Roseateles amylovorans: one gene and its partners. The protein of the gene in region 1 binds, or shares a complex with, the protein of each later gene. Links are inferred from orthologs where the notes say so. Each region holds a gene or a part of one and is shown in the gene's direction. Other genes may lie near its edges.

Region 1 (10,056 bases):
GCGGATTGATCGCGATCGAGATCAGCGCGCCCGCCAGCACCAGGTTCATGCCGTCCTTGGGCAGCAGTTGCAGCTGCAGGCCCAGGCCCGCCAGGATGAAGCTGAATTCGCCGATCTGCGCCAGGCTGGCGGAGACCGTCATCGCCGTGTTGAGCGGATAGCGGAAGGCCAGCACCAGCACCGCCGAGGCCAGCGCCTTGCCCACCACGATGATCGCGACCACCGCCAGCAGGTGCAGCGGCTGGTCGACCAGCGTCATCGGATCGAACAACATGCCGACCGAGACGAAGAACAGCACCGAGAACGAGTCCCGCAACGGCAGCGATTCCTGCGCCGCACGGTGGCTGTATTCCGATTCCCGCATCACCATGCCGGCGAAGAATGCGCCCAGCGCAAACGAGACATGGAACAGCTCCGACGCGCCGAAGGCAATGCCGATCGCCACGGCCACCACCGACAGCGTGAACAGCTCCCGCGACCCGGTGCGCGCCACCTGCCACAGCAGCCAGGGCAGGAGGCGCCGTCCCACCACCAGCATCAGAATCACGAAGGCCGCCATCTGCGCCAGCGTCTGGGCAATCGCCTGCCACAGCGGGGCGTCCGAGGCCGGGCCCACGCTGGCACCGCCCAGCACCGGGGCCAGCGGTGGCAGCAGCACCAGGATCAGCACCGTGGCCAGATCCTCCACCACCAACCAGCCGATGGCGATCCGGCCGTTGACCGATTCAATCGCGCCGCGCGCCTCCAGTGCCTTCAGCAGCACCACCGTGCTCGCGCACGACAGCGACAGGCCGAAGATCAACGCCGCCCCGGTGCTCCAGCCCCACCACATCGCCAGGCCCATGCCCAGCAGCGTGGCCACCGACATCTGCACCAACGCACCCGGCAGCGCAATGCGCTTGACCGCCATCAGGTCCTTGAACGAGAAATGCAGGCCCACTCCGAACATCAGCAGCATCACGCCGATTTCCGACAGCTGCGAGGCGATGTTCATGTCCGCCACAAAGCCCGGCGTGGCCGGTCCGATGGCGATACCGGCCAGCAAATAGCCGACCAGCGCGGGCAGTTTCAACCGTTCGGCGACAAAGCCGAGGATGAGCGCCAGGCCGAAGCCGACGGCAAGGGTGCTGATGAGCGAGACGTTGTGTTCCATCAGGGGCCTTTCCCCGGTCCTGCGACGGCGACAAAGGCCTCGCGGTGGCGGGGACCCTGGGCAAACGGACCCAAGGTGGCAGCAATGCGGCGTTCCGTCCCGACCGGATCGGTCAAGGCGGTGTCATAGATTTCCATCCAGGTCTGGAAGACCGGGTCGTGGTCGCGTCGCTGCAGCAGCCGCACCGGCTCGCCGGCGCGCGTCTGCTCGAACACGGCCAGCGCTTCGGGCACCTGGTCGGCATGGACGCGGTAGTAGACGTACAGCTCGATCGGTTCCTGTGACGTCATTGCGGCTCTCCGATCGTGTAGGGCAGCGCGCGCGGCGTCAGCACCGGGCCGGCGGCGCTGCCCAGATGCAGGCTGCCCGCCTCCAGTGCGGCCAGTTTGACCTCCGCCAGCACCAGCGGATGCCCGGCTTGCTCACCCAAGGCGGCCACCATGCCGGCCGGTTGTTCCGGGTCCTCGCTGTGAAAGATCTCCTGGCCGAGCTGCGCGACGGTGCCGTCCGCCAGCGCAAAGGCCTGGGTGCGGCGCTTGATCGTGCCTCGGTACTGGCTGCGGGCGACGATCTCCTGGCCCGGATAGCATCCTTTCTGGAAATTCACGCCGCCGATCAATTCCAGGTTCAGCATCTGGGGCACGAACTGTTCCACCGTCGCCTGCCGCACCCAGGCCAGGCCGGCGCGGACATCCAGACCCTGCCATTCGGCCTCGGCCAACGCGGGCAGCGTCGGTGCCGGGGCGACGGCGGGCTGCAGCATCAGGAAGCGCGGGCCGGTGCCGTCGTCGGGCAGGCGGGTGACCAGCACCTGGGCGCCGTCGACCTCTGCGCGTCCGACGGTCCACACCGCGGCGGGCGGCGCTTCGCCCAGACGGGCTTGCAGCCATTGCGCGGCCGGCTCACCGGCCAGGCCCCAGACCGCCCAGTCGGCGCTGGCATCGGTCAGCTTGCACTTGGCGCGCATCACGAACATCGACAGGCGCTTCAGCGTGGCGGGCAGCACATCGGCGGGCAGGGCCATCAGCACGGTCTGGTCGTCCGGCTTGACGGCCACCATCGTGGCCAGCAGCCGGCCCTTGGGCGAGCAATAGCCGGCCAGCCGGGCTTGGCTGGTGGTCTGCAGCGCCAGGTCCTGGGTGAGCTGGCTGTGCAGGAACTTCGCGGCCTCTTCGCCCTGGGCGCGCATCACGCCCCAGTCGGACAGCCGCACCGCGCCCACCGACGGGGCAGCAGACGGATGAGAGGACGGTTGGGAATCTTGGCGGGAGATCTCGGTCATGGGGCCGATTATCATCACCCCGCATTTCATTGAGGGCGTCAGGTCTTGGCTCGGGTTAAAAACAGATCGAAGAAGCGCACCGCCGTGCGCAGCGGTGGCGGTTGGGGTCGGTGGCTGATGCGGCTGTGCCTGGCCGTGTTGCTGCTGGTCGGCGGCGCCGTCGGCGCCGGCTGGTGGTGGCTGCAGCAGCCGCTGATGCTGGACAAGGACAGTCTCGAGCTGTCGATCGAGCCGGGCACGCCGCCGCTGCAGGTCGCCCAGGCCTGGGTCAGCGCCGGGGTGCAGACCGATCCGCGCTGGCTATACGAATGGTTCCGCTGGTCGGGCCAGGCCAAGAAGATCCGCGCCGGCAGCTATGAGGTGCATACCGGCATCACGCCGCGTGAGCTGCTCGACAAGATGGTCCGCGGCGACCAGACGCTGGAGCAGTTGCGCCTGATCGAGGGCTGGAACTTCCGCCAACTGCGCGCCGCCATCGCCGCCGCCCCCGCGCTGAAGCAGACCACCGCCACCATGACCGAGGCCGAGATCATGGCCGCCCTGGGCGAGCCCGGCGTGGCCGCGGAAGGCCGCTTCTTCCCGGACACCTATGCCTACAGCCGCGGCGTCAGCGATCTGACGGTGCTCAAGCGTGCCCATGCCCTGATGCGCAAGCGGCTGGAAAGCGCCTGGTCCGGTCGCGGCGACGGCCTGCCGCTGCGCACGCCGGAAGAGGCGCTGATCCTGGCTTCCATCGTCGAGAAGGAAACCGGCGCGCCGGCCGATCGGGGGCTGGTGGCGGCGGTCTTCATCAACCGGCTCAAGGCCGGCATGCCGCTGCAGACCGATCCGACGGTGATCTACGGCCTGGGCGAGAGCTTCGACGGCAACCTGCGCAAGATCCATCTGCAGACCGATACCGCCTTCAACACCTACACCCGCGGCGGCCTGCCGCCCACGCCGATCGCCATGCCGGGCCTGGCCTCGCTGCAGGCGGCCTTGCATCCGACACCGTCCAAGGCCTTGTATTTCGTTGCACGCGGTGACGGAACCAGCCAGTTCAGTGACGACCTCGCCGCGCATAATCGCGCGGTCAACAAATACCAGCGTGGGCACTGATCCGTCAGTGCGAACCAGAGAGCAGGCCGTGAGCGGCAGATTCATCACTTTCGAGGGCATCGACGGGGCTGGCAAGTCCACCCACATCGACAGCGTGGCCCGTCATCTGCGAGACCGCGGCGCGGACCTGGTGCAGACCCGCGAGCCCGGCGGCACGCCGCTGGCCGAGTCCCTGCGCGAGCTGTTCCTGCACCGCAACATGGACGGCCTGACCGAGGCGCTGCTCGTCTTCGCCGCCCGGCGCGACCATGTGCGGGCGGTCATTGCCCCCGCCCTGGCCCAGGGCCGCACCGTGCTGTGCGACCGCTTCACCGATGCCAGCTTCGCCTACCAGGGCGGCGGCCGCGGCATGGACGAGGCGGTGCTCACCACCCTGGAAGGCTGGGTGCAGGAGGGGCGTGAGCCGGACCTGACCTTCTGGTTCGATGTCGATCCCGCCATCGCCGCCGCCCGCCGGGCGCAGGCCCGCGAGGCCGACCGGCTTGAACAACTGGACCTGGATTTCTTTGCCCGGGTGCGCGGCGCCTATGCCCGGCGCGCGGCGCAGGCGCCGCAGCGCATCGTGCGCATCGATGCGGCCCGGACGATCGACGGCGTGGCCGATCAGATCCGCGCCGAACTGGAGCGCCGAGGATGGTGACCGCCGCCCAGGTTCATGCGTCGGCCCACACCGACGAGGCCACCGCCCTGGCGCAAGACGGCACCTTGCCCTTGCCCTGGCTGCGCGATCCGCTGCAGCAGGCGCTGACGCAAGGCCGCAGCCATGCGCTGCTGCTGCAGGGCCCGGCGGGCGTCGGGCAGTTCGACCTGGCGATCCTGCTGGCCCAGGCCTGGCTTTGCGAGGCGCGCACCGGCACCGATCAACCCGGTTGCGGCCATTGCCCGAGCTGCCACTTGCTGCGCTCGCGCTCCCATCCTGACTTCCAGATCCTGCTGCCCGATGCGCTCAAGGAGTCGCTTGGCTATGGCGCGGCCGACAGCGAGGGCGGCGAGGGCACGACCAAGGCCAGCAAGACCAAGCCCAGTCGCGAGATCAAGATCGAAGCGGTGCGGCAGATGCTGTCCTTCGCTCAGATCAGCGCGGCCCGCGGCAAGGCCAAGGTGGTGGTGGTCTACCCGGCCGAGGCCTTGAACACCGTCGCCGCCAATGCCTTGCTCAAGACGTTGGAGGAGCCCGCCGAGCTGCTGCGCTTCGTCCTGGCCAGTGCGGCACCGCAGCAACTGCTGCCGACCATTCGCAGCCGTTGCCAGCCGCTGCAGATGGCGCTGCCGGCGCGCGACGCCGCGCTGCAATGGCTGCAGGGGCAGGGCGTGGCCTCACCGGAGGTGCTGCTCGATGCCACCGGGGGGCGGCCGCAAGAGGCGCTGCTCTGGAGCGAGGAGGGCATTGCCGCCAAGACCTGGCTGGAACTGCCGCGCCGCATTGCCCGGGGCGAGGCCCAGGCGTTGACCGACTGGCCGGTGCCTCGGGCGATTGCCGCGATGCAGCGGCTGGTCCATGACCTGATGCGCATCGCCCATGGCGCCCCGCCCAGCTTCTTCCCCCGTGATGCATTGCCGAAACTGCCCGCGGTCCGTGCGACGCTGGACCAATGGGCGCGTACGCTTGCGCAAGCGGCGCGTCATGCCGAACATCCGTTGAACGCCGGCTTGCTGATGGAATCCCTGGTTGCGCAGGGACAGCAAGCCATGCGGCCCGCCCGCTGACCCCGCCGACCGCACGCTGCCGGCGGCCCGCTAGACTCGTCACCCATGAGCGAACTCACCCTCAAGCCGATGAACCCGACCTCGCCAACCGGCGCCGCGCCTGCCGCTCCTGCGGCCGCTGGCGGCACGCGCCCCAGCGTGATCCAGCTGGTGTTCAAGGAAAAGGGCGCGCTCTACGCGGCCTACATCCCGATCTTCTCGGAAGGCGGCATCTTTGTGCCGACCACCCGCGACTACAAGCTGGGCGAAGACATCTACCTGCTGATGAGCTTGCCCGAGGATCCGCAGCGCTACCCGGTGGCCGGCAAGGTGGCTTGGCTGACGCCGCCCAATGCCTCGGGTGGCCGCACCCAGGGCGTGGGTGTGCGCTTCCCCGGCGACGAGAAAACCCGGGTCATCAAGCTCAAGATCGAAGAACTGCTGGGCACGGCGATCTCCTCGGCCAAGCCGACTCAGACCATCTGACGCCGGCCGCCGGGTCGGCCTCGCCGATTCAGGTGGGCGCGCTGGCTGGCTGTCTTGCAGACAGGCTGGCTGGCCAGTTGGCCCTTGGGTCTTTTCGTCGTTTGACCGTTTGCCGTTTGCCCTTTTGGCCGTTCGGCGGTTCGCCCGGCTGACGCGCCCCGTCCCGCGACCTTGGCGCTTCCGATGTCCAGGCGAGTTGCCCTGCCGATGAGCGGGCGCTCTGTCGTCCGTTCGCTCCAACATACCGACCCGCCTCCCGGGCGCATGATCGCCAGTGCGCAAGGCACTGCCTTTGCCGGCCTGCGACACTAGGGGCCGTTGCCCGGGGCGCTCAGATCGCCTCGGGCCTGCCCTCTGACTTTCCATTTCCTCTCGGTGCGCGACCTCGCCGCGCGCATGGGCTTGCAGATGTACATCGATTCCCACTGCCACCTCAGTTTCCCCGAGCTCAAGGCTCAGTTGCCCGACCTGCTGGCCGCCATGGCCGCCGCGCAGGTCACCGAGGCGATCTGCATCAGCACCACGATGGAGGAGTTCCCCGAGGTGCGGGCGCTGGCGGACGACCATGCCCAGCTGTGGGCGACGGTGGGCGTGCATCCCGACAACGAGGACGTGCATGAGCCGACGCTGGAGGAACTGGTGGCCGGCGCGGCCCATCCCAAGGTGGTGGCCATCGGCGAGACGGGTCTGGACTACTACCGGCTCAATGGCCGCAGCGTGGCCGACATGGAATGGCAACGCGAGCGCTTCCGCACCCATATCCGGGCCGCCCGCCAGACGGCCAAACCGCTGGTGATCCACACCCGCTCCAGTGCCGAGGACACGCTGCGCCTGATGCGCGAAGAGGGCGCCGACCAGCCCGGCGGCGTGCTGCACTGCTTCACCGAGACGATGGACGTGGCCCGCGCGGCGCTGGACCTGGGCTTCTACATCTCGTTCTCCGGCATCGTGACCTTCAAGAATGCGGCCGACCTGCGCGAGGTCGCCAAGATGGTGCCCGCCGACCGCATGCTGATCGAGACCGACAGCCCCTACCTGGCGCCGGTGCCCTACCGCGGCAAGCTCAACCAGCCGGCCTATGTGCCGCATGTGGCGGCGTTGATCGCCGATGTGCGCGGTGACTCCGTGGCGCGGGTGGCTGAGCAATGCACCGCCAACACCCGTCGACTCTTCAAGCTGCCGGCCGCCTGAGCCGGTGAGGACCTGTCCATGCGCCTGCCTGATCGGATCTTGCTGATGGGAATGTCTGGATGGTCCGGAGCGTCCGTGAGGTCCGGAACCTCCGGAACCTCCGGAAAGCCTGGAATTGTCGGAATGCCTGGACTGAGGACTGGACGCGCGGCGTCGACCGCCGCGCCCGCGACATCTCTGGCATCCATGGCGTCAAGCTTGGGAATGACCGCCGTCCTGGCCGCTGTCCTGGCCGCTGCGGGCTGGCCGGTCGACGTGCGGGCCCAATCTTCGGGCGCTGAGACGCCCTCTGCGGCAGGGCCGGCCGGTCCGGCGGGTGCCGGGAATCCGTCAGCGGCGACGCGCCCGCCCCAAACGGGGCCGCTGCCCGAGCTCCTGGTGGCGGCGCGCAACGACTACGGCGGCAAGGTGATGAGCCTGCTGCTGGCGGGCGCGGACCCCAATGCCTCGGATGGGCAGCGCAACACCGCGCTGCATGTGGCGGTCCGTGAGGAATCGCCCAGCGCGCTGGCGGCGCTGCTGAAAAGCCCGGCGGTGGACGTCAATGCCATCAACCAAGCCGGCGAAACGCCGCTGATGCTGGCGGCCCTCAAGGGGCAACTGGACTGGTGCCAGGCACTGGTGGCCCGCGGCGCGCTGGTCAACGATGCCGGCTGGTCAGCGCTGCACTATGCCGCTGCCGGCCCCAACGAGGCGGTGGTGCGCTGGCTGATCGGGCAGGGCGCCGCCCTGGATGCCCGCTCGCCCAACGGCACCACGGCGCTGATGATGGCCGCTGGCTACGGCGGCCTGACCAGCGCCGAGATCCTGATGGCAGCCGGCGCGGATGCCGCCCTGCGCAACGACCAGCAGATGACCGCGGCCGATTTCGCCCGTCGCGCCGGTCAGGACGAGCTGGCCGCCCAGTTGGACCAGCACGCCAAGGCTCCCCGGCCGTCGGCATCCACGCCCAAGACCCAGAAGTCACCCTGATCCTGCACGGCGCCCGGATCGGCACCAGCGCCGGGCGAGGCCGCAACGCGGCCGCAGTCGACTCGATCGGCAAGGAGGTGGGGTAGGGGATGTACGGCATGGGATGCCGTTCCCAATCCTGCTGGCGATCCGGATGGCGAGTCAAATGGCGGTTCCAATGGCGATCGCTCAGGCGATTGCTCTGGCGATTTCGCTGGCGCGCGATGCCAACTCCTGCCGGTTCTCCCCCCCCGCGCATCGCCCGCCCTGGGCCTTCCTGCCTGGCCTGCCGCATCCGGCGCCCTGACGCCGTTTTCCACCTGCTCCCGACGTCGCGCTCCTGGCGTAGACCGCAGCCAGCCCGTCGGCGCGGGCTCTGCGTCCGTACGCCGTGATGGGGCAATCGCCTTCAAGAACCTAGGAGTTCGTCTGACAAGGCGTTTGGCTCCCGACCCACTGTTGCGCCCCAGGTGCCAAACCTACAGTTCCCTCCACGCTGACCCTGCTGTCCGAGGTTCAGCGACCTGGAACCTCTCTGGCCCCCTCTTCTGGAGCGCAACATGCAGACCGAAGCCCAAGTTTTCGCCGCCAACCCGTTCGCGATGCTGCTGGACCCTGCACGGGTCGTGCAGGAAATGGGCGCCTCCGAACGTCTGCAGCGCCTGCGCAGCCGCATCTACCGCCCGCTGGACAAGCCGCTGATCGCGCATGTCGACGGTGACGACCAAGCCAGCTTCGATGAAGAAATCGATGCGATCGAGCTGACCGATGCCGAGCTGGCGCCGCTGGACCTGGACGCCGCCGGCTCCGACGCTGCGCTGTCCGTCTGACGCATCGGGGAGGAGATCCGGCGGGTTTTGTCGGCGCTGTCTGACTCACGCTTCCGACAGCCGACTACACCCGCCGACCTCGACACTCCCTAGCATGGAACTAACGAAGCCCTTCATGCCAATGCCGCGAAAAACGCCGCACGCATGCAACGACTCGGGAGACCTCCATGCCACATGCCCCCGCCACCAGCCAGACGCCGCTGACCTTGCGGCACCCAGGATCGACGCGTCGAGCGACGTTCTGCCCTGAGACCCATCGCCCCCTGCATACCGGCTTCGCTCCGCGCGCCGGTTGGGTATTGACGCCGCTGCTGGCATTGGCGCTGGTCGCCACCGGATGCTCCTCGATGAGCGAACGTGAGCGCGGCACCGCCCAGGGCGCGGCGGTAGGCGCGGCTGCGGGCGCCGTCATCGGCGGCGTGACGGGCGGCAAGGTGGGGACGGGCGCCGCTGTCGGTGGCGCGATCGGCGCGATCGCCGGCAACCTCTGGTCCAAGCGCATGGAAGACAAGCGCGCGGCGCTGGCGCAGGCCAGCCAAGGCACCGGCATCGAGGTGGCGCGCACCCAGGACAACCAGATCAAGATGAATGTGCCGGCGGACTTCTCGTTTGATGTCGGCCGCGCCGACATCAAGCCCTCCATGCGTCCGGTGCTCGATGAAGTCAGCCGCAACCTCGATCCCGAAGTGCGAGTGACCATCGTGGGCCATACCGACGGCACCGGCCCGGCAACGATCAACGATCCACTGTCCCTGGACCGCGCCGAGTCGGTCCGGGAATACCTGGTGAACCACGGCGTGCAGCGCGGTCGACTGGTCGTCGAAGGCCGAGGCGCCAGGGAACCCCTTGCCAGCAATGCCACCGAAACCGGCCGAGCGGCGAATCGTCGGGTGGAAATCTACTTGTCTCAACCGGCCACTTGAGCCACCATCGATCTGGGAGTGAGTCATGTCTACTTTCTTCCTTTCCCTGTCGTCGGTCGGATCCCGGTCCGGCCGTCATGGCGCCTGCACCCTGTCAGGCGCTGTATTGGCGGCGATGCTGTTGCCCGCCGGGTTGGCCTGTGCGCAGGCCACCTCGTCGTCCGAGACCAGCTCGCTGGATGACCATGTGGCGCTCAATGGCCACAGCCTGAACGAGCGCGTTCAGGTGCGGCCGTCGGCCCGCCTCTCGGTCACCCAAAGCGCGGCCCAACCGCTGGCCACGGCCGGACAGTCCGGTGCCGTCGGCAACTGGTACGGTCGCGACGCCCTTGCCCGGCAGACGATGGTGTGGGGCCAGCCCTTCGCAGCGCGTGGTTTGCGGGTCGGGCTCGGCGTCGAGCAGCGCGGTGCAGCGATCGGCGGCGGTCTGTATCAGACGCCCTACCAGGGCTGGCG
Region 2 (10,071 bases), 4.1 Mb from region 1 along the record:
GGCCCTGCACGTGGCCGGCGCGCCCGGCCAGATGTACAACCCGCTGTTCATCTATGGCGGCGTCGGCCTGGGCAAGACCCACCTGATCCATGCGGTCGGCAATGCGCTGCTGAAGGATCGCCCGGATGCGCGCGTGCTGTATCTGCATGCGGAGCAGTTCATCTCGGACGTCGTCAAGAACTACCAGCGCAAGACCTTCGACGAGCTCAAGGCCAAGTACCACTCGCTGGACCTGCTGCTGATCGATGATGTGCAGTTCTTCGCCGGCAAGGACCGCACGCAGGAAGAATTCTTCAACGCCTTTGAGGCGCTGCTGGCCAAGCGGGCCCACATCATCATGACCAGCGACACCTACCCCAAGGGGCTGGTCGACATCGACGAGCGCCTGACCAGCCGCTTCGACGCCGGTCTGACGGTGGCCATCGAGCCGCCCGAGTTGGAAATGCGGGTCGCCATCCTGATCAAGAAGGCTGACGCCGAGGGCGCGCCGATGCCTGAGGATGTGGCGTTCTTCATCGCCAAGAATGTGCGCGCCAACGTCCGGGAACTGGAAGGTGCCCTGCGAAAGGTGCTGGCCTACAGCCGCTTCTCGCACAAGGAAATCAACATTCAGCTGGCCCGCGAGGCGCTGAAGGACCTGCTGTCGATCCAGAACCGGCAGATCTCGGTGGAGAACATCCAGAAGACCGTGGCCGATTTCTACAAGATCAAGGTCGCGGACATGTATTCGAAGAAGCGCCCGGCCAGCATTGCCCGCCCGCGCCAGATCGCGATGTACCTGGCCAAGGAACTGACCCAGAAGAGCCTGCCGGAGATCGGCGAGCTGTTTGGCGGCCGCGACCACACCACGGTGTTGCATGCGGTTCGCAAGATCGGCGGTGAGCGCCAGAAGAACACCGAACTGAACCAGCAGTTGCACGTGCTGGAGCAGACGCTGAAGGGATGACGAAAAATCACTCGGCCATCAGCGAAAATGCCGCGTTCGCCCGAACAGCCAACAGTGGAGAGAGGTTGACATGATCGTGTTGAAAGCCAGCCAGGACAAAGTGCTTGCCGCACTGCAGGCCGTGTCCGGCATTGTGGAGAGGCGCCACACCCTGCCTATCCTGGCCAATGTGCTGATCCGCAAGCAAGGCCCGCAGGTGGAGCTGACCACCAGCGATCTGGAGATCCAGGTCCGCACGACCGTCGAGTTCGATGGCGACGCGGGCGACTTCTCGACCACAGTGGGCGCACGCAAGCTGATCGACATCCTGCGTTCGATGCCCTCGGACCAGACCGTCAGCCTGACCTCCAACCAGAGCAAGATGACCCTGCAGGGCGGCAAGAGCCGCTTCACGCTGCAGACGCTGCCGGCCGACGACTTCCCGCTGGTGCAGGAAGCCGCCGACTTCGGCCCGGCGTTCAGCGTGCCGCAGAAGACGCTCAAGGGACTGATCAACCAGGTCCACTTCGCGATGGCGGTGCATGACATCCGCTACTACCTGAACGGCATCCTGTTCGTCGCCGAAGGCAAGACGCTGACGCTGGTCGCCACCGACGGCCACCGCCTGGGCCTGGCCCAGGCCGAAACCGACACCGAAATGCCCAAGCAGGAAGTGATCCTGCCCCGCAAGACGGTGCTGGAGCTGATGCGCCTGCTGAAGGACGGCGGCAAGGGCGAGGAAGAAAACGCGCCCATCGAGATGCGCTTTGCCGGCAATCAGGCCAAGTTCAGCTTCAGCGGCATGGAATTCGTGACCAAGCTGGTCGAGGGCAAGTTCCCCGACTACAACCGTGTCATCCCGAAGAACCACAAGTTCCACGTCATCCTGGGCCGTCAGCAACTGCTGGCCGCGTTGCAACGCGCCGCCATCCTGACCAGCGAGAAGTTCAAGGCGGTGCGCCTAGCCTTCGATCCGGGTCTGCTGTCGATTGCCTCCAGCAATGCCGAGCAGGAAGAGGCCAAGGAAGAGATCGAGATTGACTACGGCGGCGACCAGATCGAAACCGGTTTCAATGTGACCTACCTGATGGACGTGCTGGCCAACATGAGCCAGGACATGGTGCGCATCGATCTGAACGACAGTTCGTCCAGCGCGCTGCTGAGCATCCCGGATCACGCCGGCTTCAAGTACGTGGTCATGCCGATGAGGATTTAAGGTCGTTGCGCACCGGTCGCTCCTCGTCGGGAGCGGTGGGTCGCGCATCCCCTGCCCCCGCCAGGCGGGGGTTCTAGCCAGATTGACAAACGGCCGCGTGGCGGCCTCGAGTACCCCCTGATGAGCGACACTCCGAATACCGAGAACACCCCCGTGCCCGCACCGCAAGGCGACGGCACGGGTTACGGCGAGTCCAGCATCCAGATCCTGGAAGGCCTGGAGGCGGTCCGCAAGCGCCCCGGCATGTACATCGGCGACACGTCCGACGGCACAGGCCTGCATCACCTGGTCTTCGAGGTCGTCGACAACTCCATCGACGAGGCGCTCGCGGGCTACTGCGACGACATCGTCGTCACGATCCACACCGACAATTCGATCTCCGTCATCGACAACGGCCGCGGCATCCCGACCGGCGTGAAGATGGACGACAAGCACGAGCCCAAGCGCTCGGCCGCCGAGATCGCGCTGACCGAGCTGCATGCCGGCGGCAAGTTCAACCAGAACAGCTACAAGGTCTCGGGCGGTCTGCACGGCGTGGGCGTGTCCTGCGTGAATGCGCTGTCCAAGACGCTGCGCCTGACGGTGCGCCGCGAGGGCAAGGTCCATCAGATCGAATTCAAGAAGGGCATCCCGCAGGATCGCCTGATCGAAGTCCGCGACGGCTTCGAGACCAGCCCGATGCGCGTGGTCGGCGAGACCGACAAGCGCGGCACGGAAGTCCACTTCCTGCCCGACACCGAGATCTTCACCCAGAACAGCGAGTTCCACTACGACATCCTGGCCAAGCGCCTGCGTGAGCTCTCGTTCCTGAACAACGGCGTGAAGATCCGCCTGGTCGACGAGCGCAACAACAAGGAAGACAACTTCGCCTACGCGGGCGGCGTGAAGGGCTTCGTCGAGTTCATCAACAAGGGCAAGACGACGCTGCATCCCAACATCTTCCATGCGCAGGGCGACAAGCTCTCGGACCAGGGCACCAACATTGGTGTGGAGGTCTCGATGCAGTGGAACGACGGGTTCAATGAAAACGTCCTGTGCTTCACCAACAACATTCCGCAGCGTGACGGCGGCACCCATCTGACCGGCCTGCGCGCGGCGATGACACGGGTGATCAACAAGTACATCGAAGACAACGAGCTGGCCAAGAAGGCCAAGGTCGAGGTCGCCGGCGACGACATGCGCGAAGGCCTGGCCTGCGTGGTCAGCGTCAAGGTGCCGGAGCCGAAGTTCAGCTCGCAGACCAAGGACAAGCTGGTGTCGAGCGAAGTGCGCGCGCCGGTGGAAGACATCGTCTCGCGCCTGCTGACCGACTACCTGCTCGAGAACCCGCTGGATGCCAAGACCATCTGCGGCAAGATCCTGGACGCCGCCCGCGCCCGCGAGGCGGCCCGCAAGGCCCGCGAAATGACGCGTCGCAAGGGCGTGCTGGACGGCCTGGGCCTGCCCGGCAAGCTCGCCGACTGCCAGGAGAAGGATCCCGCCCTGTGCGAGATCTACATCGTGGAGGGTGACTCCGCCGGCGGATCCGCCAAGCAGGGCCGCGACCGCAAGTTCCAGGCGATCCTGCCGCTGCGCGGCAAGATCCTGAACGTCGAGAAAGCGCGCTACGAGAAGCTGCTGACCAGCAACGAAATCATCACGCTGATCACGGCGCTGGGCACCGGCATCGGCCGCGGCGCCGGCAGCGACGACTTCAATCCGGACAAGCTTCGCTACCACCGCATCATCATCATGACCGACGCGGACGTGGACGGTGCCCACATCCGCACGCTGCTGCTGACCTTCTTCTACCGGCAGATGCCGGAGCTGGTCGAGCGCGGCCACATCTACATTGCGCAGCCGCCGCTCTACAAGGTGAAGGTCGGCAAGCAGGAGCAGTACCTGAAGGACGGCCATGAGCTCGATGGCTTCCTGTTGAAGGTCGCGCTCAACGATGCCGAGCTGCACACCGCGGGCGTGGGCAATGGGCCAGTGCTCAAGGGTGAAGACCTGGAAGGCAAGGCGCGCCAGTACGTCGCCGCGCAGAACGTGATCCAGCGCCTTTCCGCCTGGATGGACGGCGAAGCGCTGCACCTGCTGGCCTCCGGCCTGGCGATCAACCTCGACACCAAGGATGCAGCCGACATCGCCGCCACCGCGCTGCAGTCCCAACTGCACGACGCCACCGTGACGGCAGAGACCGATCCTCGCACCGACAAGCTGCTGCTGCGCATCTCGCGCCGCCATCACGGCAATGTGCGATCGAGCATCATCACCGCGGACTTCGTGCACGGCGCGGACTACGAGGTGCTGGCCACGGCGGGCAAGACCTTCAAGGGTCTGGTCACCGAAGAGGCTGTGATCCGCAAGGGCGAGGGCGAGAAGGCCAAGGAATCCAAGGTCGGCGACTTCCGCGCCGCGATGGCTTGGCTGATGACGCAGGCGGAATCCAGCGTCGGCCGCCAGCGCTACAAGGGCCTGGGTGAGATGAACCCGGAACAGCTGTGGGAGACGACGATGGATCCGACGGTTCGTCGCCTGTTGCGCGTGCAGATCGAGGATGCGATCGAGGCCGATCGCGTGTTCACGATGCTGATGGGTGATGAGGTCGAGCCGCGGCGTGAGTTCATTGAGCAGAATGCGCTGAGGGCGGCGAATATTGACGTTTGATCTGCCGGTTTGTTAGATGACGGTTTTAGCCGGACAGGTCTTGAATTCGCTGGACGGAGATGCTGGATAGCGCCGGACTTTCCGTCTGATGACGCGCACAAGCCTCTGATTCGTAAAGAGTCAGGGGCTTTTTTCTTTGATGATGGCGGAGGGGATGTCCATGTGCTTGACTCCACTCGCGCTGGGTGAGCTGGCGCCCGCGGGTGGGCGCTTCAGGCTGCCAGCGGACCTTAGCCGCTTGCGAACTGCGTAGCCTTTGGAGGTGTACCGAGACGCCGCCACTCACTGAGCACTTTGCCTGCAGCCTTCTTAAACCTGGCGTCTTCGTTATCGCCGTTCATAGCTCGCAGCAAGGACACGGCCATCGATTCCTTGTCAACGCGGAACAAGCCTCTGTGCTCTCCAATGAGCAATCCATCGATTGCTGAACCTGGGGTCCTTCGCTCTGACGTCAGCAAAGAAGACGTAGTCCACATACTGTTCGGTCTCTGTTGTCCATGCGAATCGACAGCGGCGGGCCGTACCAGTCCACCAGCCGGTCCATAGTGCGAATCAGCATCGAGGCCGGCAGCGATTGGCCCACCTGGATGGTAAGCGCCTCGCGGTCGGCCTCGTCGATCACGTTGAACGTTCGGAACCGGCGACCGTCGTAAAGCACGTCATTCATGAAGTCCAAGGCCCACCCCTGATTGACGTACGAACCCGCAGCCAGCGGCACGGGTTCTCGATTGGGAATGCGGCGGTTCATTCGGCGGCGGATGTTCAGCCCCAGCTCGCAGTACACCCGCCAAACCCGCTTGTGGTTCCATGGCCGGCCGTCCAGGCGTAGCCGGTCAAAGCACTTCCAGAAGCCCCAACGGCCATTGCGCTCAACGACGCCGTTAAGCGCATCAGTGACCTCGGCGTCCCTTTCCATCGGCTGCAGCGGCACTTTGTAATACGCCGCCCGCAACAAGCCTGCGGCCCTGCAGGCTCGTAAGATCGACAGGCTGTGCTCGGTCACCAAGACCTCGATCACCTGCCGCTTCGCGGACGGCGTCAGGTTTTTTTGTCTTCACGGCGTCCATGGGCAAGATTCGGTCATTTCACTGTGTGGTCGTCGCCGACTGTCGAATATCCAAGGCACCGGCCGGGCCAGCGACCACCGTTAGGTGCGCACGATACGACCCCACCACGGTTCGGCTCCCTCACTGCGGGCTGGACAGCACGCTGCTGATCCCTTTAAGCCCCCCGGTGCGGCCAAACTACATCGGCGGACGTACTGAATGTCCGTCTCGCCTTCATATTCCCGCGTGAAGCCATGCCGCTCGTAGAACCGAGTGGCGTCGCTGAGCCGAAGCGCCCGAAGCCGCACGTCGAGCTGATGTGCATCCGAGAGCGCCAGCACCCGCGCCAGTGCGCAAGCGCCAAGCCCTTGCCTCTGAAGATCCGGATCCACGTACAGGTGGTCCAGATAGAGGTCGGTATCCCGACGCCGCAGGACGTAGAACCCAGCGATCCTCCCGCTCAGCTGCATGACCGTTGCGTCATGCGGGCGCAGCGTCTGAAGAAAATGGTCACGCGTCCGAAGAGGATCGAGGGCGCTGTCCTCCAGGCTCTGCCGCATAGCCCGCAACAGCACGCCCGCCAGGTCGGATTTGATCTCGTCCGTGGCCGTCACCCATTCAACTTGCATCGGCTATCTCCGTGTGAGTGCTGGTATGCCAGCATGTCCAAAGCCGCGTACACGCTGCCGCTGCGGTTCTGCCCCGTAGAATTGCGCTCTTCTGTATTCATGAGGCAGCGCCGCTTGCGCGGACAAGGGCCGGAGGGAATGGTCCTGAAGAACGGCGGCTGTCTCGTTGCCCTCTTTACTGCGCCAGTAAAAGGTAGTTTCTTGTCTGAGCATGACTCCATAGGAGCCCCCGCGGTGCGCAGCGTCAGGTTCGGCGCCTATGAGCTGTCCCCCGCTCTGCGGCTGTTGTCCAGGGACGGACAAGCCGTCTCGCTGGGCGCGCGCGCATTCGATATCCTTGTGGCGCTTGTGGAGCGGCACGGGCGCGTCGTGTCCAAACACGAGCTGATGACGATCGTCTGGCCGACCACGGTCGTTGACGAGGGCAGCGTGCGGGTTGCCATGAGCGCCCTGCGAAAGGAACTGGGGCCGGAGCTCATTGCGACTGTCCCCGGGCGGGGCTACCAGTTCACCGCCCAATTGCAGGCGGATGAATCGTCGGCAAGCTGTGGCCAGATCAGCGTCACCGGGCCCGCCGGCCAGCGCGCGGCTACCGATGAAACCCGCAGACTGCTGGGCCGGGATGCCTTGCTCGAACAGATCCGTGAAGCATTTGGTCTTGGCCGACTCGTGACGTTGACGGGCCATCCCGGCACCGGCAAGACCGCCCTCGCTCGGGCGCTCCGCTCTGGCCACGCGCATGGCATGGGCGCTCAGGAAGCCGCGCCGGTGTACTGGATCGATCTCGCAGCGCTCAGCAGCGACCAGCATCTGGTTGCCGCCATCGCCCAGGCTTCTGATGTGGCGGTCACGGACCACGCGAGCGCCAAAGCCTTGGTGGCGGCGCTGCGCAGCTCGCAGGCGCTGCTCATTCTCGACAATGCGGAGCACATGGTCGACGCCGTGGCGTCCATGGCCCACCAACTTCTGGAAGGGTGTCCCCAGGTTCACTTGTTGGTCACGAGCCAGGTTCGCCTCAAGATTGCCGGCGAGCTGGTGGTTCTCGTGCCTCCTTTGGAGGTGGCGCAGACGGGCATGGATCATGGTCAGGCGCAGCAATGGCCCGCACAGGCTCTGTTTCTGCGGCACTGCAGACAGTTCGGCCGCCCGCTGCCCATCACCCAGCAGAACCTGGACCTTGTCTCCGACATCTGCCTGCGGGTCGACGGCGTACCACTGGCCATTGAATACGCCGCCGCGGCCGTGCCGCTGCTGGGGCTCAAGGGCGTGGCGGACGCGCTTGATGCACGCCGACTGGCGATGAGCGCCGGCCGGCGAGACGCCCCTGATCGCCAGCGCACGTTGCGCGCCGCACTGTCCTGGAGCGTGTCTTTGCTGGGGCCGTACGAGCAGTCCGTTGTTCGGCGCATGGGCGTCTTCCTTGGCAGCACCTCGATGCAGCTGCTCGAGCCGGTCGTGAATATTGAAGGCGAAGATCCTTGGCGTGTCATGGAGGCGCTCTCCGAGCTCATTGATCGTTCCTTGGTGGTTCCCGAGGACGACGGCATCGTCACGCGCTACAGATTGCTGGAAAGCACACGCGCGTTTGCGCTGGAAGTGCTGGGTTCAACCCGTGAGCTTTCGCCGATGCGACAGCGTCACGCTCAGGTGATGGAAGCGTTCTTCTCCCGCGTTCGCAAAGCTGCCCTGGACGGAACCATGCGGCTGGACGACGGCGTCCGCGAGCTTCAGGCCGAGCTGCACAATGCCCGTCCCGCCCTGCAATGGGCGATGGACCATGACGGCCTGCTGGCCCTCGGCCTGGCCTCCAGCCTCGCGTTCGTGTTGCGAAGGTCGGGCGGCATCTGGGAATCCGGACAATACCTCGCGAAAACGGAGTGCTTCGCGACTGAACACGTTGACCATGCAATCTCCTGCGGCTGGGTCCGCGAGGCCATCATCCACTGGACCTACGGCAATCGCGCCAAGGCCGTGCATTGGCTTGGCCTGGCCGACCCCGCCTACAGGGCCGCGGCCAACAGCGTCGCGCTCATCGACCTTCTCGTCCTGAAGGCCAATTGCCTCGACCTGGCCCGCAACAACGACGACGCCCTGGCCGCCGTGCTGGACGAGATTGCCGCCATGGACAAATCCGGCTTGCCCGACCGACTGCTCACCTTCTGCGCCTCTGGGCTGGTCATGGCGGCCCACCGCCTGGGACGGACCCAGGAGGTCCAGACCGCTGAGCGTTGGGCGGCCGTGGTTCCTGACGGGGACGCTCATGGACGAATGGGCCTGGTCACCCGCCTGATGAGCATTCAGATTTCGAGCGGCCGCGCCGCACAAGCTATCGCGCTGGGGCAACCGCTGTTCGACGAACACAAGAACGGCCAGTACCGTCAGGCCCTGCACTGGCTGCCGATCAGTCTCGCGGCCGCCTATCTCAGCATCGGCGAGCCGCTCATGGCCGCCCACATGGCCAAGGAGCGCCTCGAGGTGGACGTGGGCAACGAACTGCTCTATGCCTGGACAGATGTGCTCGCGCAGCTGGCATGCCTGACCAATAACCATGCGCTGGCAGCGAGCCTCACCGCATACGGCGACCGCATTTATGCTGCCGCAGGCATTCAGCGTCCCGCCGTGGAAGCGAACCTTCGAGCCGATTCCATCCAGACCGCATTAACAGCCCTGCCACCCGAACAGTATCAAGCGGCATGCGAAGCTGGCGGGCTATGGGATGTCAACGCCATGCAGGCGGCAGCGGAGGCGGTGCTGCTCGCAATCGACCCTGTCAGACCACTGGACGACCTCAAGACGTGAGTGAGAAGGACCGGCGATCGCTGACAGGTGCCTCCGCCTGAAGCAGATCAAAGGCGTAGAGCTGAGTCATCAGCTCCGCCACCGTTCGGCAGGCCATCTTGCGCATGCCATTGCTGCGATGAATCTTCGCCGTGATCTCGGCAATCCCGAGGTCGGCCGCGATCTGTTTGCTCAGGCGGCCTTTGGCCACCGCGGCCAGCACTTCCTTCTCCCTGCGGGTGAGCGAGTACCAGCGCGCGACCACGACTTCACGAGAACGCTCAGTGTTTCTCCGCCGTTCGTCATGCTCAAGCGCACCGACCACCGAGTCGATCATCTCCTGGGTGCGCAGGGGCTTCTCGAGGAAGTCCCAAGCGCCTGCTTTCATGGCCTTGACGGTCGTTGACACGTCGCAGTGTCCACTGACGAAGATCAGCGGCATACTGGCCAGGGCGGTGCTCTTGAGCGTCTGCTGAAGCAGCAACCCGCTGCCCCCGTGCGGACGGATCTCGGCCACCAGGCAAGAAGGCACCTTTGGCGCAGGCCCCGCCAGGAACTCCGGGACGGAGGCGAACTCCCGCACATCGATCATCATGCTGCGAAGGGCACTGGCCAGACCAAGACGCAGCGATGGGTCCTGATCCAGGAGAAAGACGGTGCGGCTGGGCATCGAGGCGCTCGTGCTCGTGCGCCGCCCTGATTCATACGCTCGCAACGCGCTTGCATTCATTACGTGCCCGTCAGCGACGAATGCATCTCGAACCATGGAGGCAGGCATTGAAGAGTCGGTCATTTGTCGTTTCCACTGATGAAGGCCAGGAGCTCAAC
Region 3 (9,974 bases), 1.9 Mb from region 1 along the record:
ACCATCGGCTTCGCCACGGTGCGGGGCGGCGACATCATCGGCGACCACACCGTGCTGTTTGCCGGCATCGGCGAGCGCATCGAGATCAGCCACAAGGCGTCCAGCCGGGCGACCTTTGCGCAAGGCAGCCTGCGCGCCGCACGCTTCCTCGCCACGCGGGCGACCGGTCTGTTCGACATGAACGACGTGCTCGGCTTGGCCTGAGCCCCAGGGGCCTGCTGACGATGCGTGAGCTGTTCGATCTTTGGCATGCCGGCGACAGCGTCGGCCGCCTGGTGGCCCTGGTGCTGCTGGTGATGTCCGTCAGCAGCTGGGTGCTGATCCTGTGGCGCGGCTGGACCCTGGTCCGCGCCCGCCGCGACCTGCAACGCGGGCTGCCCATCTTCTGGGCCGCGGGAGAACTCCCCACCGGCCGCGAGCAGCTTCAGGCCCTGGACCGGGAAGCCCTGATGCTGCCGCTGGTCGATGCCGCCTTGCTGGACAGCCCGGTCGGCACGCTCGCGGCCTCCGGCCGTCCCCACGCCCAATTGACCCGCCGCCTGCGCGATGCCCTGCATCAGGTGCTGGGCGGCCTCAACCGGGGCCAGGTGGTGCTGGCCACCGTCGGCAGCACGGCGCCGTTTGTGGGCCTGTTCGGCACGGTCTGGGGCATCTACCACGCCCTGCTCAGCATCTCGTCGACCGGCAACTTCAGCCTGGACAAGGTGGCCGGCCCGGTGGGTGAGGCCCTGATCATGACCGCGGCCGGTCTGGCCGTGGCGATTCCGGCGGTGCTGGCCTACAACCTGTTCGGCAAATGGGTGGGCGCCTGCGAAGCCGAGCTGGAAGGCTTCGCCCACGACCTGCGCGAACTGCTCGTCACCCCATGAGCTTCGGCCGGCTCGAGCGCCGCGACACGCCCAAGCCGATGGGCGACATCAACATGACGCCGCTGATCGACGTCATGCTGGTGCTGCTGGTGATCTTCATCATCGCCGCCCCCCTGATGGGCAGCGCGCTCAAACTGGAACTCCCCAAGAGCGACGCCGCAGCCCCCGGGCCCGCCGCGCGCTTCGTGGCCATCGCCATCACGCCGGACGGCCGCTATTTTCTGGGCGAGGACGTGCTGGAGGCGGCCGCGCTACGCGCTCGCCTGGTGGCATTGGCCGTGCGTCAGCCCGACACCGAACTGCGCATGACGGCCGACCGCAACGTGCCGTACGGACAGGTGGCGCAATTGATCGGATGGGCCCAGGCGGCGGGGCTGAATCGCATCGCCTTTGTCGCTGAAAACGGCGAGGGCGGCGAAGGCGGCAAGGGCGACGACGCCCGTGGCGGGGACGCCGGCGGCAACCGCCGCGCAGGCCCGCCGACGCCCCCCGGCGCTGCCGCCGCACCACCCCGTCCCCAGACGGCGCCGCGCACAGGCGCGACGCCGGACCCCGCGCCTCGCTGAGCAGCGGCCTGCCCGCGCGCTGGCCTGCGGCAGGTCTCCTTCAGTTGCACGACGGCCGCATCCATCGCCGCATCGATCGCTGCATCCATGGCCCCACCATCGCCATACGACCGCCGCCTTCCAGCGGCACAGCATCCGCATGCCATCGGCATTCGGGCCGCGTTTCGACCTTCGCCAGACGCGCACGGCGGCACCGGGGCCAAACCGCGCCCAGCCGCACGCGCTGGGCTCCTACAATCGCCCGATCCGTCCCCCGAGCCAACATGAACGAGAAATACGCCCCCTCCGAGGTCGAACAGGCCGCCCGCGACCATTGGAACGCCCGCGACGCCTATCGCGTCGTCGAGGACGCCAGCAAGCCCAAGTTCTATGCGTGCTCCATGCTGCCCTACCCCAGCGGCAAGCTGCACATGGGCCATGTCCGCAACTACACGATCAACGACATGTTGACCCGGCAGCTGCGCATGAAGGGCTACAACGTGCTGATGCCGATGGGCTGGGACGCCTTCGGCCTGCCCGCGGAAAACGCGGCGATGAAGAACAAGGTGCCGCCCGCCGCGTGGACCTACGACAACATCGCCTACATGAAAAGCCAGATGCAGGCGATGGGCCTGGCGATCGACTGGTCGCGCGAGATCGCCACCTGCAAGCCGGACTACTACCGCTGGAACCAGTGGCTGTTCCTGAAGATGCTGGAGGCCGGCATCGCCGAGCGCCGCACCCAGGTGGTGAACTGGGACCCGATCGACCAGACCGTGCTGGCCAATGAGCAGGTGATCGACGGCAAGGGCTGGCGTTCCGGCGCGGTGGTCGAGAAGCGCGAGATCCCCGGCTACTACCTGAAGATCACCGACTACGCCGAAGAGCTGCTGGCGGCCGTCGCCGATCCCTCGGACAAGAACTTCCTCGCCGGCTGGCCCGAGCGGGTGCGCCTGATGCAGGAGAACTGGATCGGCAAGAGCGAAGGCGTGCGCTTCGCCTTCCCGCACCAGATCCAGGATGCCGGGGGGCAACTGATCCAGGGCGGACGTCTGTACGTCTTCACCACCCGGTCCGACACCATCATGGGCGTGACCTTCTGCGCCGTGGCGCCGGAGCATCCGCTGGCCGCGCATGCGGCGGCGTCCAATCCCGCTCTCCACGCCTTCATCGAGGAATGCAAGCAGGGCGGCACCACCGAGGCCGAGCTCGCGACGCAGGACAAGAAGGGCATGCCCACCGGGCTGTTCGTCACCCACCCGCTGACCGACGCGCAGGTCGAGGTCTGGGTCGGCAACTATGTGCTGATGAGCTATGGCGACGGCGCCGTGATGGGCGTTCCCGCTCATGACGAGCGCGACTTCGCCTTCGCGAAGAAGTACGGCCTGCCGATCAAGCAGGTGGTGGCGGTCGAGGGCGAGACCTTCTCGCTGGACGGCTGGGCCGAGTGGTACGGCGACAAGCACAAGGGCGTGTGCACGGCCTCCGGCGTGCTGGACGGGCTGACCCACAAGCAGGCGGTCGACAAGGTCGCCGAGCTGCTCGGCGCGCAGGGCCTGGGCGAGAAGAAAACCACCTGGCGCCTGCGCGACTGGGGCGTCAGCCGCCAGCGCTACTGGGGCACGCCGATCCCGATCATCCATTGCGAGACCTGCGGCGCCGTGCCGGTGCCGGAGAAGGATCTGCCGGTGGTCCTGCCGGAAGACTGCATTCCCGACGGCAGCGGCAACCCGCTGAACAAGCGCGCCGACTTCCTGAACTGCAGCTGCCCCAAGTGCGGCGCCGCCGCCAAGCGCGAGACCGACACGATGGACACCTTCGTGGACAGCTCGTGGTATTTCATGCGCTATTGCGACGCGTCCAACCAGGGCGCGATGGTCGGCGCCGGCAGCGACTACTGGATGCCGATGGACCAGTACATCGGCGGCATCGAGCATGCCATCCTGCACCTGCTGTATGCGCGCTTCTGGACCAAGGTGATGCGCGACCTCAAGCTCATCAAGTTCGACGAGCCGTTCAAGAACCTGCTCACCCAGGGCATGGTGCTCAAGGGCGCCTTCTTCCGCAAGCCGGAAGACGCCGGCAAGAACTATTACTGGGAGCATGAGGTCGACGTGGTCCGCAACGAGCACGGCCAGCCGCTGGGCGGCACGCTCAAGGCCGACGGCCTGCCGCTCGAGTACGAGATGACGACGATGTCGAAGTCGAAGAACAACGGCGTCGACCCCCAGGCCCTGATCGACGAGTACGGCGCCGACACCGCGCGCCTGTTCGTGATGTTCGCCTCCCCGCCGGAACAGACGCTGGAATGGAACGACGCCGGCGTCGAGGGCGCGCACCGCTTCCTCAAGCGTGTCTGGGGCTTCGGCACCCGGCATGCCGACGCGATCAAGGCCGCGGGCGCGGACTTCGCCGCGCTGAGCGATGACGGCAAGGCGCTGCGTCGCGAAGTGCACCTGGTGCTCAAGCAGGTCAGCTACGACTACGAGCGCATGCAGTACAACACCGTCGTCTCCGGCGCGATGAAGCTGCTGAATGCGCTGGAGGGCTTCAAGGCCGCCGAAGCGGGTCAGGACGCGGCCGCCCTGCGCGAAGGCTTCTCGGTGCTGCTGCGGGTGATCTACCCCGCCTGCCCGCACATCGCGCATGCGCTGTGGACCGAGCTCGGCTTCGCCGCCGAACTGGGCGAGCTGCTGGATGCGGCCTGGCCCACGGTCGACGACGCCGCCCTGGTGCAAGACCAGATCGAACTGATGCTGCAGGTCAACGGCAAGCTGCGCGGCTCGATCAAGGTGGCCGCCTCGGCGGACAAGGCCGCGATCGAGGCCATCGCCCTGGCCAGCCCCGACTTCGAGAAGTTTGCCGAAGGCAAAACCCCGAAGAAGGTGGTGATCGTGCCGGGCCGTCTCGTCAACCTGGTGGTCTGACGCCATGCAACGCCGTGATCTGCTGTCGCTGGGTGCCGTGGCCCTGTTGTCGGGCTGTGGTTTCGAACTCCGGCGCGAGCCGGACTACCACTTCAAGACCCTGGCCCTGACCGGCTTCGTCCCGCACTCGCCGCTGGCGCAGGAACTGCGCCGGCAGGTGCTGCGCAGCCCGCTCAAGCTGGTGGAGGACCCCAACCGTGCCGACGTCATCATCGACGTCGAGCGCGAGATCCGCGACAAGACCTCGGTGGCCACCACCACCGCCGGGCAGATCACCGAATGGCAACTGCGGCTGCAACTGGACTATTCGCTGCGATCGGCCGGCGGCGACATCCTGCTGCCCCGCACCGAACTGCGGCTGACCCGGGACATGAACTACAGCGAAAGCGCGGCCCTGGCCAAGGAGCAGGAAGAGGCGTCGCTGCAGAAGGCCATGCAGGTCGAGGCGGTGGGCCTGCTGCTGCGCCGGCTCGCGGCCGTGCGGCTGTCCGCCTGATCCGCCCGGCACCCGGTCATGCAGATCAAGGGCGACGCGCTGGCGGGCCACCTGTCCAAGGGGCTCAAGCCGGTCTACACGGTTCACGGCGATGAGCCGCTGCTGGCGCAGGAAGCCGCCGACCTGCTGCGCGCCGAAGCGCGCCGGCAGGGCTTCGGCGAGCGGCAGGTGTTCACCGTCTCGGGGGCCTACTTCGACTGGGCGCCGGTGCTGGCCGCTGCGCAGGCGATGAGCCTGTTCGCCGACCGCCAACTGATCGAAATCCGCATTCCCAGCGGCAAGCCCGGCAAAGACGGCTCGGACGCGCTGCAGCGCTATTGCGAGGGGGTGCAGTCTGATGTGCTGACCATCGTCACCCTGCCGCGGCTGGACAAGACCCAGCTCTCCAGCGCCTGGTTCACCGCGCTGGACAGCGTGGGCGTGACGGTGAAGGTCGACCCGGTTGAACGGCGCGAGCTGCCGGCCTGGATCGCCCGCCGGCTGCAACAGCAGGGGCAGCAGGTGGCCGCCGGACCGGAAGGCCAGCAAGCGCTGGAATTCTTCGCTGACCGGGTCGAGGGCAACCTGCTCGCGGCCCATCAGGAGCTTCAGAAACTGGCGCTGCTGCATCCGCCGGGGGAACTGGGCCTGCAGCAGATCGAAGCTGCGGTGCTGGACGTCGCCCGCTTCGATGTGTTCAAGCTCAGCGAAGCCCTGCTCAGCGGCCGGGTGGCCCGGGTGCTGCGGATGCTCGAGGGCCTGAAGGCCGAAGGCGAAGCCGCCGTGCTGGTGCACTGGACCATGGCCGAGGACATCCGCGCCCTCAAGCGGGTGCATGACGCGGTCGCAGCGGGCAAGCCGTTGCCGATGGCGCTGCGCGAGGCGCGCGTCTGGGGCCCGAAGGAGCGTCTGTTCGAACGCATCGTGCCTCAACTGGGCGGCGCCGCGCTGTCCCGGCTGCTGGTCGCGGCCCAGGTTTGCGACGGTATCGTCAAGGGCCTGCGGCATCCGGAATGGCCGGCCGATCCGTGGGAGGCACTGGCCCGTCTGGCGCTCATGCTGGAGCAAGCCCTGCGTCCGCCGACACCCAAAACCCGCTATGGTTGATGTCTGGTCATTCACCTGACATCCGCCATGCCCCCCCGCCCGACCTCTGCGCCCTTCACCGTGCGCCTGCCGTCCCTGATGGCTCTGATGGCCCTGACGCCCCTGACGGCCCTCTTGTCGGGGCTGGCGGGAGCCGCCCTGGTCACTCCTGCGCAGGCGGCGCCCTGGACCCTGCAGGTCCGCGACGGCAGCGGCCAGCCACTGCCTGACACCGTGGTGGCGGTCGAGGTCAAGGGCCAGCCCAGCCGCGCGGCGGCCGGCACGGCCGCTCAGATGTCCCAGCGCGACCGGCAGTTCCAACCCCAGTTGCTGGTGGTCCAGACCGGGACGGCGGTGAGCTTTCCCAATTTCGACACGGTCCGCCACCATGTGTATTCGTTCTCGCCAATCAAGCGCTTCGAACTGAAGCTCTATGCCGGCACGCCGGCAGAGCCGGTAGTGTTCGACCAACCCGGCGTGGCACAACTGGGCTGCAACATCCATGACCGGATGACTGCCCGGATCATCGTGGTCGACACCCCGCTGTTCGCGACCACCGATGCGCAAGGCCAGGTGAAGCTGGATCTGCCCGCCGGTGAACACCGGGTGCGGCTGTGGCGTGCCGCGATGGGCAATGCGGCGCCGGTGGCGCAGCCGCTGCAGATTGGCGCCGGGGCCTCCGGCAACTTGAAACTGGAATTACGCGACTGATGCGCTGGCCCGACTTCCTCAACCTGCGACGCCTGGAAGGGCGCATCGTGGCGTTGTTCCTGGCGCTGCTGCTGGTGGTGCAGCTGATGAGCCTGGCCTTGCTGAACCAGGGCATCGTCCGCAATGCCCGCGGCTCGGTGGACGAGGAACTGGAAGCGGGCGAACGCATCTTCACCCAGTTGCTCTCGCAGGATGCGGAACAGCGCGGCCTGGTGGCGGACCTGCTGCAGTCCGACTACGGTCTGCGCCAGTTGGTGGCCGCCGGCATCCAGGGCGATGAGCTGCGCACGATGATGGAGGATGTCTTCACCAACCTCAGCGAGCGGGGAGACGCCAGCTTCATCGGTTACGCCAACGACGGCTTCCAGCTCATGGCAGCCACCAACCCGTTGGCCACCCAGGTCGCTCCGCTGCTGCGCGGCGTCACTCGCCAGCAGCAGAGCCGGACGCAAAGCCAACTGGTGCTGGTCGGGGGCAAGGCCTATCAGGTGGTGGTGGCCAAGATGCGAGCGGCCGGACTGGGCGGCTGGGTCTTCATGGGCTTCGAGCTGCGGCAAGAACAGCTCACCGAGCTGAACCGCATCGTCCACATCGAGGGCGTGCTGCTGAGCCGGCCGCCGCAATCGGGATGGCAGGTGCTGTCGAGCGTGCTGGACGAAAAGGCCAACGCCGAACTGCTGGCCAGCATGCCGGACGTCGTTCGGCCCTTGCCCACCGAGCCCTTGTCCTTCGCCATGACCTTGAACGGCGAGCAGTTCCAGGCGCGCCTGCAGCCGCTGGCCCACGGCGGCGGCGACGGCGACCATGCGATGGCGGTGCTGCTGCTTCGTTCGGTCGATGAGGCCCTCGCGCCCTACCGGCAACTGCAGTACACGCTGCTGGCGCTGAGCCTGGGCGGCGTGGCGGTGTTTGCGCTCGGTGCGGTGGTGACGGCGCGCCGCATCACCGAACCGGTGAAGGCGCTGGCCGGCGTGGCCCGGCGTCTGGGCGGGGGCGACTATGCCAGCCCGGTGCCCCGCACCTCGCGCGACGAGGTCGGTGATCTGGCCGAAGCCTTCGAGGCCATGCGCCAGAGCATTCGGCAGCGCGAGGAGCTGGTGAACCGGCTGGCGTTCTGGGATCCGTTGACCGACCTGCCCAACCGCGAGCAGTTCAGCCAGACGGTCACCCGCCGCATCGCCGACAGCTCGGTGCGGTTCGCCGTGCTGATGCTCAACCTGGACCGCTTCAAGCATGTCAACGATGTGCTGGGCCGACCGTTCGGCGACCGCCTGCTGCGCACCGTGGCCGACCGCCTGCAGCAGCTGTTGAAGGATGACGTCCGCCTGATCGCCCGGCTGAGCGGGGACGAATTCGTGATGCTGGTCGAGGGTGCGGGGGCGACCCGTGCCGAGGCGGTGTGCCAACGCATCCAGCGCAACTTCGAACGCGCACTGACCATCGACGACCAGACGGTGGATCTCTCCGCTGGCATGGGCATTGCGCTGTATCCGCATCACGGACGGGATGTGACCATCCTGCTGGGCCGCGCTGAACTGGCCATGCATGCCGCCAAGCGCAGCCAGACCGGTTGCCAGGTCTATGCCCCGAGCATGGACGCCGCCAGCCAGGAATCACTGTCGCTGCTGAGCGAACTGCGCCAGGCCATCGATGCGGGCGAGCTGAGGCTGTACCTGCAGCCCAAGGTGGATCTGCACAGCCAGCGGATTGCCGGCGCCGAAGCGCTGGTGCGCTGGCAGCATCCGCAGCGCGGGCTGGTCCCGCCGATGGAATTCATCCCCTTCGCCGAGCAGACCGGCTTCATCCGCCAGTTGACGGCATGGATGCTGCACGCGGCGGCGCAGACCTGGATCGATCTCAAGCGGCAGGGACTGGCCTTGCCAATCAGCGTGAACCTGTCGACCCGGGACCTGATGGATCAGGACCTGCCGATCAAGATCGCCGATCTGGCCGCCGGCGTGCCGCCCCAGGCCCTGTGCCTGGAGATCACCGAAAGCGCCATCATGGACGATCCCCAACGGGCGCTGCTGACGCTGGAGCAGTTGCATGCGCTGGGATTCAAGCTGTCCATCGACGACTTCGGGACGGGGTATTCGTCCCTGGCCTATCTGAAGCAGCTGTCGGTGGATGAGCTCAAGATCGACCGCAGCTTCGTGATGGGCATGGAGCGCGATCTGGACGATGCCAAGATCGTGCGCTCGACCATCGAGCTGGCGCACAACCTGGGCCTGAGCGTCGTGGCCGAAGGGCTGGAAACGCCCAAGGCCTGGACGCTGCTGCAGACCCTGGGCTGCGACCAGGGCCAGGGCTATCTGCTGGCCCGGCCGATGCCCGGCGAACAGTTCGCCGACTGGCTTCGCAGTTGGCAGCCGCCGGACCTCGGCGACGCGCGCGCCAACACGGTCTTGGCGGGGTTGTAGGGTCCCCCCCCTACCGGCTGACGCCGGCCCCCCCAGGGGGGCGAGCGGGAGCCAGGCAAAGCCCGATCTCCACGCTCCGCTTGATTTTTCGGTCGCCCTGCGGGGACCTCACGGAGGCTCGCGGCACGACCGTCCTTCTGGCCGGCGGCGGTCTGGCGGAGCCCGATCTCCACGCTCCGCTTGATTTCTCGGTCGCCCTGCGGGGACCTCAATTTGACTTGCCGCGCGACTGTCCTACTGGTCAGCGGCGGTCTGGCAAAGCCCGATCTCCACGCTCCGCTTGATCTTTCGGTCGCCCTGCGGGGACCTCACGGAGGCTCGCGGCGGCGCACGAGGGCGGCTTTGCGTTCGCGGTTGCGCTCACGTCAACGCCATCAACACCTCGCGCAGCCGCTGGGCGTCGATGGGCTTGGTCAGAAACTCATTCATGCCCGCAGCCAGTGCCTCGTCACGCTCCTGGACCAGGGCCGCCGCCGTGAGCGCAATGATCGGAAGCTGTTGGGCGTCGTAACGCCGACGCAGTTCGCGGGTCGCCTCGTGGCCGCTCATGATCGGCATCTGGACATCCATGAGCACCGCATCGAAGGCCTTGCCCATGCTCGCCGCCGCATGCACCGCTTCGACCGCCTGGCGACCGTCGCTGGCCTGGGACACCTCTGCACCCCACTGCTCCAGCATCGCCACCGCAATCATCATGTTGACCGGGTTGTCCTCCACCATGAGGATGCGCCGCCCCTGCAGTTCCTGCGCCACCGCCGCCGCGCTGTCCGCCATGCGTCGCTGCGGACTCGCCGGCGCCGACGCCGCCGGCAACGGCAGCTCCGCCCAGAAGGTGGCCCCCTCGCCCGGTTGGCTCTCCACGCCCACGTCGCCCCCCATCAAGGTGGCCAACTCCCGGCAGATCGACAAGCCCAGCCCCGTACCACCGTACCGACGCGTGG

Evidence for each region.
Region 2: the proteins of holB (region 1) and dnaN are in contact, whole or in part, in a cryo-EM structure (PDB 8GIZ), measured with the Escherichia coli proteins. The link is inferred for Roseateles amylovorans from one-to-one orthologs.
Region 3: the proteins of holB (region 1) and holA are in contact, whole or in part, in a cryo-EM structure (PDB 8GIZ), measured with the Escherichia coli proteins. The link is inferred for Roseateles amylovorans from one-to-one orthologs.

The regions. Positions count from the first base shown.
Region 1 is NZ_CP104562.2:4,104,496-4,114,551, reverse strand. What follows is about bases 3,277-6,203. They hold holB (DNA polymerase III subunit delta'), read left to right. Parts: upstream 3,277-4,166; coding sequence 4,167-5,240; downstream 5,241-6,203. Other genes in these bases: N4261_RS16995 (TatD family hydrolase), read left to right, coding at 6,114-6,203; N4261_RS17000 (PilZ domain-containing protein), read left to right, coding at 5,310-5,705; tmk (dTMP kinase), read left to right, coding at 3,562-4,173; mltG (endolytic transglycosylase MltG), read left to right, coding at 3,277-3,533. Also shown: N4261_RS17030 (cation:proton antiporter domain-containing protein), read right to left, coding at 1-1,153; N4261_RS17025 (DUF4936 family protein), read right to left, coding at 1,153-1,443; CAF17-like 4Fe-4S cluster assembly/insertion protein YgfZ, read right to left, coding at 1,440-2,435; more of mltG, read left to right, coding at 2,553-3,276; more of N4261_RS16995, read left to right, coding at 6,204-6,896; N4261_RS16990 (ankyrin repeat domain-containing protein), read left to right, coding at 7,101-7,868; N4261_RS16985 (hypothetical protein), read left to right, coding at 8,408-8,677; N4261_RS16980 (YiaD family glycine zipper/OmpA-like lipoprotein), read left to right, coding at 8,845-9,600; N4261_RS16975 (hypothetical protein), read left to right, coding at 9,626-10,056. UniProt on the Escherichia coli protein: Part of the beta sliding clamp loading complex, which hydrolyzes ATP to load the beta clamp onto primed DNA to form the DNA replication pre-initiation complex.
Region 2 is NZ_CP104562.2:825-10,895, forward strand. Bases 137-3,078 are described here. They hold dnaN (DNA polymerase III subunit beta), read left to right. Parts: upstream 137-1,016; coding sequence 1,017-2,141; downstream 2,142-3,078. Other genes in these bases: dnaA (chromosomal replication initiator protein DnaA), read left to right, coding at 137-946; gyrB (DNA topoisomerase (ATP-hydrolyzing) subunit B), read left to right, coding at 2,262-3,078. Also shown: more of dnaA, read left to right, coding at 1-136; more of gyrB, read left to right, coding at 3,079-4,790; N4261_RS00020 (IS3 family transposase), read right to left, coding at 5,242-5,793; N4261_RS00025 (GNAT family N-acetyltransferase), read right to left, coding at 5,938-6,465; N4261_RS00030 (ATP-binding protein), read left to right, coding at 6,499-9,264; N4261_RS00035 (response regulator transcription factor), read right to left, coding at 9,254-9,913; N4261_RS00040 (alpha/beta fold hydrolase), read right to left, coding at 10,033-10,071. UniProt on the Escherichia coli protein: Confers DNA tethering and processivity to DNA polymerases and other proteins. Acts as a clamp, forming a ring around DNA (a reaction catalyzed by the clamp-loading complex) which diffuses in an ATP-independent manner freely and bidirectionally along dsDNA.
Region 3 is NZ_CP104562.2:5,973,730-5,983,703, forward strand. The notes cover bases 4,045-6,889. They hold holA (DNA polymerase III subunit delta), read left to right. Parts: upstream 4,045-4,855; coding sequence 4,856-5,923; downstream 5,924-6,889. Other genes in these bases: leuS (leucine--tRNA ligase), read left to right, coding at 4,045-4,341; N4261_RS24735 (LPS-assembly lipoprotein LptE), read left to right, coding at 4,346-4,837; N4261_RS24745 (methylamine utilization protein), read left to right, coding at 5,951-6,613; N4261_RS24750 (putative bifunctional diguanylate cyclase/phosphodiesterase), read left to right, coding at 6,613-6,889. In the rest of the region: dapB (4-hydroxy-tetrahydrodipicolinate reductase), read left to right, coding at 1-204; N4261_RS24720 (MotA/TolQ/ExbB proton channel family protein), read left to right, coding at 225-869; N4261_RS24725 (ExbD/TolR family protein), read left to right, coding at 866-1,435; more of leuS, read left to right, coding at 1,699-4,044; more of N4261_RS24750, read left to right, coding at 6,890-9,033; N4261_RS24755 (PAS domain-containing hybrid sensor histidine kinase/response regulator), read right to left, coding at 9,394-9,974. UniProt on the Escherichia coli protein: Part of the beta sliding clamp loading complex, which hydrolyzes ATP to load the beta clamp onto primed DNA to form the DNA replication pre-initiation complex.